3 regions of the Neobacillus terrisolis genome follow, and region 1 is predicted to be linked to each of the others. Evidence: riboswitches for the same ligand, from Rfam matches in the RefSeq annotation. Region 1 holds a riboswitch; each other region holds the start of a gene.
What was found. A riboswitch is a leader RNA that binds a small molecule or an ion and turns the genes downstream of it on or off. The one in region 1 is predicted to bind S-adenosylmethionine.
Positions count from the first base shown of each region.

Region 2: linked by a shared signal. The riboswitch ahead of ACI48O_RS19220 (methionine ABC transporter ATP-binding protein) and the one ahead of ACI48O_RS06145 (O-acetylhomoserine aminocarboxypropyltransferase/cysteine synthase family protein) in region 1 are both predicted to bind S-adenosylmethionine.
Region 3: linked by a shared signal. The riboswitch ahead of ACI48O_RS01215 (homoserine dehydrogenase) and the one ahead of ACI48O_RS06145 (O-acetylhomoserine aminocarboxypropyltransferase/cysteine synthase family protein) in region 1 are both predicted to bind S-adenosylmethionine.

Region 1 covers NZ_JBKFGH010000008.1:101,598-104,875, forward strand. Annotated here, with positions in the region: gene ACI48O_RS06140 (methionine ABC transporter ATP-binding protein) at 1-99, opposite strand, end outside; SAM riboswitch class I at 338-453, opposite strand; gene ACI48O_RS06145 (O-acetylhomoserine aminocarboxypropyltransferase/cysteine synthase family protein) at 583-1,890, opposite strand; SAM riboswitch class I at 2,162-2,262, opposite strand; gene ACI48O_RS06150 (hypothetical protein) at 2,316-2,693, opposite strand; gene ACI48O_RS06155 (thioredoxin family protein) at 2,704-3,024, opposite strand; gene ACI48O_RS06160 (toprim domain-containing protein) at 3,034-3,278, opposite strand, start outside.
Region 2 covers NZ_JBKFGH010000035.1:58,072-61,349, reverse strand. Annotated here, with positions in the region: gene ACI48O_RS19230 (pyridoxal phosphate-dependent aminotransferase) at 1-295, opposite strand, end outside; gene ACI48O_RS19225 (carbon-nitrogen family hydrolase) at 381-1,157, shown strand; SAM riboswitch class I at 1,311-1,417, shown strand; gene ACI48O_RS19220 (methionine ABC transporter ATP-binding protein) at 1,531-2,544, shown strand; gene ACI48O_RS19215 (methionine ABC transporter permease) at 2,534-3,208, shown strand; gene ACI48O_RS19210 (MetQ/NlpA family ABC transporter substrate-binding protein) at 3,227-3,278, shown strand, end outside.
Region 3 covers NZ_JBKFGH010000002.1:167,735-171,012, reverse strand. Annotated here, with positions in the region: gene ACI48O_RS01220 (trans-sulfuration enzyme family protein) at 1-989, shown strand, start outside; SAM riboswitch class I at 1,081-1,191, shown strand; gene ACI48O_RS01215 (homoserine dehydrogenase) at 1,296-2,528, shown strand; gene ACI48O_RS01210 (hypothetical protein) at 2,608-2,754, shown strand; gene ACI48O_RS01205 (DUF1360 domain-containing protein) at 2,896-3,264, opposite strand.

The DNA.
Region 1 (3,278 bases):
GATTTCTCCTTCTTTTACCTCTAAATTCACATTATCGACGGCAACAACACGTCCTGATTTAGAAGGATAAATCTTTTTTACTCCATTTATAGAAATCATAGGATCACCCTCTTTTTTCTTTATAGCCCTTGTAAAAAAACGGATTGTATCTCATTATGTTTTGAATGTTCTTAACTATTCATTCATAACGATTCAATAGATTGACAAGCTATCCCTTTCAATCTATATGCATTTCCTTTGCAAATGCTATTGCAATGTAACTAAGCATTGATTCTGAAATAATAAAAAATGCCTCTCTGCAGATAAGCAGAAAGGCATAGTAATGTTCTATTCCCTTCTCTCATCTTCCAAAGCGTCTGCTTTGTGTGAATTGGCACCTTTTCAAATTGCATCGAGCAATTTGACGGTTGCCGGGCTTCATAGGGCACGTCCCTCCACCTCTCTTGATAAGAGCAAATATATTTATTATTTTTAAAATTTCCGATAACAAACTTAGCTATGAAAGTGATTTTATCACGGAGTAAAAATAGGTGTCAATATATTTTTTATACTAAAATAATTTTTCTGACAAATTCGATAACCTTATTCTATTGAGGATAACCCAGTAGCTTCTTTAATCGCTTGTTCAAGGTCCTCGATTAGATCCTCCACATTTTCAATTCCAATTGATAGTCGAATAAGATCCTCTGGTACACCAGCTGCTGCCAAGCCTTCTTCGTCTAATTGCTGGTGAGTCGTGCTTGCAGGATGGATGACTAAACTTTTTGCATCGCCTACATTGGCTACATGGGTCCAAAGATTTAATTCATTAATAAATTTCGCCCCTGCTTCTCGGCCACCTTCAATTCCAAAGACAACGACAGAACCTGGACCTTTTGGCAAATATTTATCAGCAAGCGCTTTGTCAGGATGCCCCTCATTACCAGGATATAAAATCCATTTAACTGCAGGATGAGCATCTAGATATTCAATAATTTTTTTCGTATTAGCGATATGCTCCTTCATACGAACATGGAGTGTCTCCAATCCTAATGTAATCTGGAAAGCATTAAGCGGACTAAGAGCAGGCCCCATATCTCTCAATAACTGAACTCTTGCTTTTACGATATATGCAGCAGCTCCAATTGCTTCGCTATAGACAATATCATGGTAGCTTGGATCAGGCTGTACAAAGCCTGGGAACTTGCCTGTACCCCAATCAAATTTTCCGCCATCCACGATGACTCCGCCCATGGTCGTTCCATTGCCGCCTAACCATTTAGTTGCAGAGTGGATAACAATATCAGCACCAAATTCAATTGGCTTTAATAAATAAGGTGTTGCAAAGGTATTATCTACGATTAGCGGAACGCCTGCTTCATGAGCAATTTCCGCCACTTTTTCAATATCTAATATTCTTAAGCTTGGATTTCCGATCGTTTCAGCGAATACAGCCTTAGTTTTGTCCGTGATCGCTGCTCTGAAGTTTTCAGGATCCTCAGCATTAACGAACTTAACATTTATTCCATATTTAGGAAGGGTTATCGCAAACAGATTGTATGTACCTCCGTAAAGAGTGGAAGCAGCGACAATTTCATCGCCAGCCTGGGCAACATTTAAAATGGCGATGGTAATGGCTGACATTCCGCTTGCTAATGCTAAGGCACCGATTCCCCCTTCTAATAATGCGACTCTTTCTTCAAGAACGGTAACGGTTGGGTTATGTATACGGGTATAAATATAACCTGGCTCTTTTAGAGCAAATAAATTAGCAGCGTGTTCTGTATTTTCGAATTGGTAGGCATTGCTCATGTAGATGGGAACCGCTCTTGCCCCGGTTACTGGGTCTGGAGCTAATCCTCCATGTACACTTAAAGTCTCGAAACGATAATTCTTTTGTTTTTCACTCATTCTCTTTCTCTCCCCTAATATTTTTTTAGGCTTTGTTAAATTTGTCTGTTGATTACAGCGAGAGGTGCTCCCTTTCCGCGGGGGAGTCCGGGAGCCTCCTCGGCGCAAGCGCCTGTGGGGTCTCCCGAGACACCTTCTCCCGCAGGAGTCTCGCACCTTCCGCTCCAATCAACAGATGCTCATAAACAAACAATGTTCTTTAACACAGCCATTTTTTTAAAAACCAAAAAACCCTCTTCTTTTCATAAGAAGAGGGTTGGAGCTCAGTCTCTTCTTATCTTTCAGAGCTTACACTCTGCTGGAATTAGCACCGCGTTCATAACCGGTTGCCGGGCGTCATAGGGCCAGTCCCTCTACCTCTCTTGATAAGAACTTAATATTCACATTTATTTGAAAATAATAGTATCATAGGAAATTTATTTAAGTCAACATACATTTGTTAAATTTTCCAGGTCCGGCTCCTCAGATGATCCCTGTTTCGTTAAAAATAAGACAGCCTCAAGCAATAATATCTTTCTTAACGAAGCAGATACCGTCAGAAGTTGATGACTGACAGCTTCACGAAGCTTCATTTTACCTCCCAACAAATGGACTGCAGTACTGTAGCTGGAGACAATGGTTACGACATCATCCTGACCCTCAGGAAACTTTTCAAGCATTTGGGCAACTCCATTTTCGACGGAAAGGAAATACTTCCCTCTGTCTGTATCAAAACATATCCTTAATTCCCGACTGTTTCCTAAATTATGAATGTGACTCTTTTGGTTATAGTCATGAATAAAGGTATCCAACAAACACCCCATCGTGATCACCTCACCTATACCATTTAGATGAATTGATTATTTTTTCATACAAATATGGCACTGATCGAAATGCATATAATTTTTCTGCCACGACCCCTTCTTTTATAAAAAGCAGGCAAGGTACACTTTCGATTGTTAACTGTGCAGCTAGTTCCGGAAAGAAATTAACATTCAGCTTTCTAATCTCAATCTCCGGTAAAAGCTCCTCAATCACTGTTAACATTATCCCGGAAACCTGGCAGGTTCCGCACATGGGTGTGTAAGTATAAATGAGCCCATTAAAATGACGCTTGAAGATGGAATCGATTTGCTCCGTTGACATTTCCTGCATCGTATTACTTCATCCTCTTTCTAAAAACTGCGTAAAAACATCAATATTTGCTTGAAGTAACACCGTCGCTAAATGATGCTCCGGTGCTGTGGCAACCTCCTTATACGACTTATCAATATAGAGGTGCTCTGCTTCGGGAAATTCTTTTTTAAATTGTTTTCGCAGTTTTTCTCCTGCTTTATCAGCATCCACTAAAATATATACATCCTTATCTATAACAGAGTCAATCAATTCTTCCAAACGATTCAGTCCGA
Region 2 (3,278 bases), on a different contig from region 1:
ACAATATAGCAACCTCTGAATAGGGATCCACCTCGACACCGTATTGCTTTTTATAAAATTGTGCAGCAGCCTCTTTCAATTCGTTTATTCCTCGAAACGGAGAATACTTGTGAGTATGCGGGTCCTCTGCCGCTTCTTGTAAAGCTTTAACAATATGCTTTGGAGTTGGTTGGTCCGGATTTCCCTGTCCTAAATTTATTATATCCCGCCCTTCGGCGATTGCTTTGTTTACTTTTTCAACAAGTGAAGCAAAAAATTGAACCGGCAGTTTTTTCAAGCGCTCTGAATATTCCATCGAATCATCCTTTTAAGAAAAGTTATTGCGATAATATTTGAAATTCTATAATCTTTAATTAAAAATGTCTAGAGGTGTTTGAAAAATGAAAATTGCTTGCGTTCAAATGAATATTGCGTTTGCGGAGCCAGAAAAAAATTTCACGGCGGTCGAACACTATATACAAAAAGCAGCTCAGGCAGGTGCGGATGTAATCGTATTTCCGGAAATGTGGAATACAGGCTATGCACTTGATCAGCTCGATAGGTTGGCTGACATAGATGGGCAACGTACGAAACAATTGCTCGTCAATTTAGCGGAAATCTATAAGATTAATATAGTTGGGGGATCGGTTGCGACCAAAAAAGGTGAAGGCTTCTGCAATACAATGTACGTCGTAGATCGGACTGGTGCCATTGTTGCTGAATACGATAAAGCCCATTTATTTAAGTTAATGGATGAGCATTTATTTATGAGTGCAGGTCAAAGTACAAATGTATTTGAGTTGGACGGGATTACTTGTGGAGGGGTCATCTGTTATGATTTGCGCTTTCCAGAATGGATTCGCTGTCATGTTCTTGAAGGAGCAAAAGTCATGTTTATTCCGGCAGAGTGGCCAACAATGAGAATTGACCACTGGCGCTTGTTATTGCAGGCTCGCGCCATCGAAAATCAGTGCTATATCGTCGCGGTGAACCGTGTTGGAAATGATCCAAATAATGAGTTTAATGGCTATTCCATGGTGATTGCTCCATGGGGAGAATTGCTGCTTAGCGAAGAGACGGGTGAAGGCATTTTTTATGCTGAATTAGATTTAACTGAGGTCGATCGTGTTCGGAAGACCATTCCGATTTTTCAGGATCGACGGACGGATTTATATTAATGATTTAAAATACCAAAAAAAAATTTAAACCCACTAAATCCATTGGTATTATTGGTTCCAAACCACTTTTTGTATATGGAAATAATATTTTAGGGATTGACAATACAAAAATTGCCTAGTAATATCAAAAACATATTATTTCACACAACAAAATACTTATCCAGAGCGACCGAGGGACTAGGCCCTATGACGTCCGGCAACCCCCTGATTAGGGAAGGTGCCAACTCCTACAGAATGACTTTCATTCTGAAAGATAAGCTGAGAACCCCGTTTTTTTCGATGCTTCTTTCTAATGAAAGAAGCATTTTTTTGTAGAGTTAAAACTTTTGAGCTTATTTTCCTTGTCAATTTGGATACATAAAGAGGTTTTTATATGATTGAAATTCGCAATCTTTCAAAGATTTATAAAACAAAAACTGGGACAGTTATAGGTGTTGACGATGTAACACTGTCGATTCAAGAAGGAGAAATATATGGTATTGTCGGCTATTCCGGTGCCGGCAAAAGCTCACTCCTCCGCTGTATTAATTTACTTGAGCGGCCAACCTCTGGGAAAATCAGTGTTAACGGGACAGACCTTACCTCATTAAAGGGTGAAAACTTACGACTGGCTAGGTTAAAAATCGGGATGATCTTTCAGCATTTTTATTTAATCAGTCAAAAAACAGTATTTGATAATGTCGCCTTTGCCTTGAAGGCTGCAAAGCTTCCAGAGGCCCAAATAAAGTCACGAGTTGAGGAGCTGCTCGAGATGGTCGGTCTTTCGGATAAACGAGATGTCTATCCTGCTCAACTGAGCGGTGGTCAAAAGCAAAGGGTTGCTATCGCTAGAGCACTTGCCAACAATCCGAAAGTACTGTTATGTGATGAAGCTACTTCGGCCTTGGACCCTACCACGACCATGTCGATCCTAAATTTACTTAAGAAAATCAACAAAGAACTCAATATAACGATTGTGTTAATCACTCACGAGATGAAAGTAGTCAAAGAAATTTGTAATCGAATGGCGATTATGCAAAATGGCAGGGTTATGGAGGAAGGCACAGTATATGAAGTATTCGCCAACCCACAGACAGGACTCACAAAAGAGTTTATCGAAAGCGTTGTTTCCTTCGAGATCCCAGAGGTGATTTTAAATAAATGTGATGGACCGATTGTGAAAGTAATCTTTAAAGGCAAGGTTGCAGGTGAAGGGGTCATTTCTGATACACTCCAGCAATTTAAAGTAAAAGGTAACTTTCTCCACGGGTCAATCGAATATATTCAAGAATTGCCCCTTGGTATTTTTATCATGGAACTGAAAGGTGAGAAAGAAGAAATTAACAACGCGATTAAGTATATCGAAAATCGTGCCGCACAGGTGGAGGTGTTACGCAATGGGCTTTGATTTTCAGCATTTTATCGAGCTTATTCCCGAAATAAATACCGCTTTCTTTCAAACCATTTACATGATTTCAATCTCTCTAGTGATTGCCATCTTTGTTGGATTGCCAATCGGGATTCTTTTATACGTAACGGATAAAGGATTATTTTTGGAAAATCGCACTATGCAAAACATTTTAGGATTTACGGTCAATTTAGTCCGGTCCATTCCCTTTATAATTTTGTTAGTAGCGTTAATTCCATTAACCAACTTAATTGTTGGAACAACTATTGGGGCAACTGCAGCAAGTGTTTCTCTTTCGGTTGCAGCCATTCCCTTTTTCGCTAGAATCGTAGAAACTGCTTTACGTGAAATTGATAAAGGAGTTATTGAAGCAGCCATTGCTGCCGGAGCAACTCCGTGGATGATAATTAAGGATGTACTACTGCTTGAAGCAAGATCGGGGATCATTTCCGGGATCACGTTGACGCTTATCAGCTTAATCGGATTCTCTGCAATGGCTGGTACAGTTGGCGGTGGTGGAATTGGAGATTTGGCGATTCGCTTTGGTTATTATCGTTATGATAATACCATCATGATTGCGACTGTATTGATTTTGATAGTTTTAGTTCAGGTTGTCCAACTCCTTGGTGATTTCATCGCCAAAGTTGTAGATAAAAGAAAATAAAGAAAGAAGGAAAACAGCATGAAAAAATGGTTAACAGCAATTATTTTACTTTTCGTGGCAGGTGCTCTTA
Region 3 (3,278 bases), on a different contig from region 1:
TATATTCACGCGTAGGGAATCCAAATACTGATGAATTAGCAGAAGCAATTGCAGCGCTAGAGTGCGCACCCGCTGGGGTCGCTACATCATCAGGTCTTTCCGCTATTTTAGCAGGGGTATTAGCAGTTGTGAAAAGTGGAGATCACATTGTCGCAGCTGAAGATTTATACGGAGGAAGCTTCCACCTTTTAAAAGAGGAGCTCAGTCAGTTTGGAGTTGAGATCACGTTTGTCTCTTTTGAAGAGCGTTCCAGTATCGAGTCTGTTATTCAGTCCAATACTAAATTGCTCTATACAGAATCGATCACAAATCCACTATTACGAGTTCAAGATATAGATGAGTTTGTGCAAATTGCTGCCAAGCATAATCTTATCACTTTAGTCGACAATACTTTTGCGACACCATATCATTGTCAGCCATTTACTAAAGGGGTAGACTTGGTCGTGCATAGTGCAACGAAGTACATAGGTGGTCATAGTGATGTCACTTCTGGAGTGCTCGTTGGCAGACAAGACCTGCTGGAAAAGGCAAGAGCAAAAGTGGTCAACCTTGGAACGAATGTCAGTCCGTTTGAGGCCTGGTTAACAACACGGGGATTAAAAACACTTGCAATTAGAATGGAGCGCCAGTCTCGTAATGCAAAGGAACTTGCCAAAGCGCTTTTAGAAAATAAATTAGTGGAAAAGGTTTATTATCCATTTGAGCATGGTGAAAATGGCTACGGAGCCATTGTTACGATTAAGCTTTCCAATTCAGTGGATGTTAATGAATTTTTTAAAAATCTTTCTTGGGTAAAAATTGCCCCAACACTGGCCGGAGTAGAAACATCTGTCTCACATCCGGTTATTACTTCCCACAGGGCTTTGCCGGAGGAAGCGCGGAATGCACTCGGAATTACAATGGAAGTCGTTCGAATTTCCGTCGGGATTGAACATGCCGCTGACATCATTAGCGTTTTTGATCAGGCAATTCAACAAGCTTCAAAATAATTTGTTGTTTATGGTTGACGTTCCCAGTTAAATTAATTTATAATTCAAAATATGCTTAAAAAGAATTTCAAAGATTGTACAAATAAATAATCTCTTATCATGAGTGACGGAGGGACCAGGCCCTATGAAGTCCGGCAACCATCAAGCATTGCTTGAAAAGGTGCTAAATCCTGCAGACAGAGTGCTGTCTGAAAGATAAGAGGAGGAAAAACCCTCTTCTTAGGAAGAGGGTTTTTTGTTAGGGATCTTTTGTTGATAAAAAGAAAAGTTAACCATAATATCTTGATCTACAAGGAGCGGGAGAAGTTGAATACAATTCATATTGCGCTTTTAGGCTATGGGACCGTCGGAAAAGGTGTATACCAAACGATTAAAAATCACCAAAGTCGTTTTAAAGCATTGTTAGGCAGTGAGGTGAAGATTGCCGCTGTCTTAGTAAGAAATATTGAAAGGCACCACTTGCCTGATCAAGACGTACTTTTGACCACTAATTTTGAAGACATTTTGCAGCTCCCTAAGCTTGATGTAGTAGTGGATGCGATTGTTGGCAGTGAACCAAGCTTTACTTATCTGCAAGCGGCAATCAAAAAAGGGTGTCATGTCATTACTGCGAACAAAGAGATGTTCGCTCACCATGGAGGACAATTAAAAGCGCTTGCGGACCAACATCAAGTTTCAATTGGATTTGAAGCTACTGTTGCTGGTGGTATTCCAGTCATACAAACTTTGAATACCCTTTTGAATATTAACAAAATAACCAAACTAGAAGGAATCCTTAATGGGACTTCAAATTTCATTTTAACCAAAATGAGACAAGAAGATCTTTCGTTTGCTGATGCTTTAAAACTGGCTCAAGAACTCGGATATGCAGAATTGGATCCGACCAATGACGTAGAAGGTATTGACGCATTCTATAAAGCGATGATATTAAGTCAGGTCGTTTTTGGGGAACAGCCTCAATGGAACGATGTGCAAAGAAAAGGTATTACAGAAATAACAGCAGAGAAAATTAAACTGTTTTCTGGTATTGGATTAAGATTTAAGCATGTAGCTTGTTTGGAGAAGACGGAAACTGGAATAAAATGTTCCATTAAGCCGGTTCTAGTCTCACAAACTCACCCTCTTTATCAAGTTGAGGGAGTACAAAATGCTATTTCAATTGATGCGGATATCGTTGGGAATATTGCGATTCAAGGTCCAGGGGCAGGGATGTTCCCAACCGCGAGCGCTGTTGTTGAGGATTTCATTCATTTATATAATCCTATACAATCAACCCAATATCAGGAAGCTCAAAAGAAGAAAGCTGCTGCTGCTCCAATTAACTGGATTATTACAGGAGAAGGTTTGGGGCAATTTAAAGCAAATGTTCCGTTAAACAGTGTTAAAGTGCTTCATCCAAGAGTACTTCTTGCTTCAGGAGTTGAAGAAGATTTTGCTAACTATGTGAAAGAAGACCCTAAGTTAGAATATTTTCAAGTATTCGGAGAAGTGAACCTTTTAGGGAAAAGTAAAGATAATAAAATTTTTATAAAAATTTGATATGGCTATTGGCAAGGAATAATCGTTAGAAAAATTTCTCATACTACCTTTAATTGATATGCAAAGGAGTTGTGAGATAATGGGCAGAACAAAACTAGGGAATGCAAATGCCAACCGCAATAATAATAAAAAATTAGGCAACCGTACAAGTGAGGAACTAGTTGAATTTACAACTGGGGAAAAAGGCGGCAGACAGCCCGATCTAAAAGATAAAAATATGTCATAGACTCAAAATAGGGGGCTCAGTATTATGGGGCCCTCTTTTTTAATGCTGGTAAAGATATTTGGACATACATTTGAGGACTAGCTAAAGTGAAATGAACTCAAGCTTATTAAAAATGGGGCAAATGACCAAGTGAATGTTCTGCTACTCCTCCTTGTTCGAATAATAATCCACTTTTTTTATATTTACCCCGACAAACGTTTCAAGTATTGCTTGGGCACCGGCAATGGATAGGATAAAAATAAGATAAATGGCATATTTCGGTGCAAGTAAATAAAAGCTTCCCAAAAAGATCGCGCTCCAAACCCCGGCACACCAGTAACAATTTAATAAATATCCAAACAAGGATTTGGGAACCTCTTTTATTTTCGGACCTTCCTCTGTGATAACCTCGATTTTCTTCATAAACGGCTTTCGAATAAACTCCGTAATTTTATCAAATACAATAAGATGAGTTAGCCGATAGCTTGCTAATATGAGCATCATATAAGACATCCAAGTTAAATCTTCCATAACAGGTATCCCCT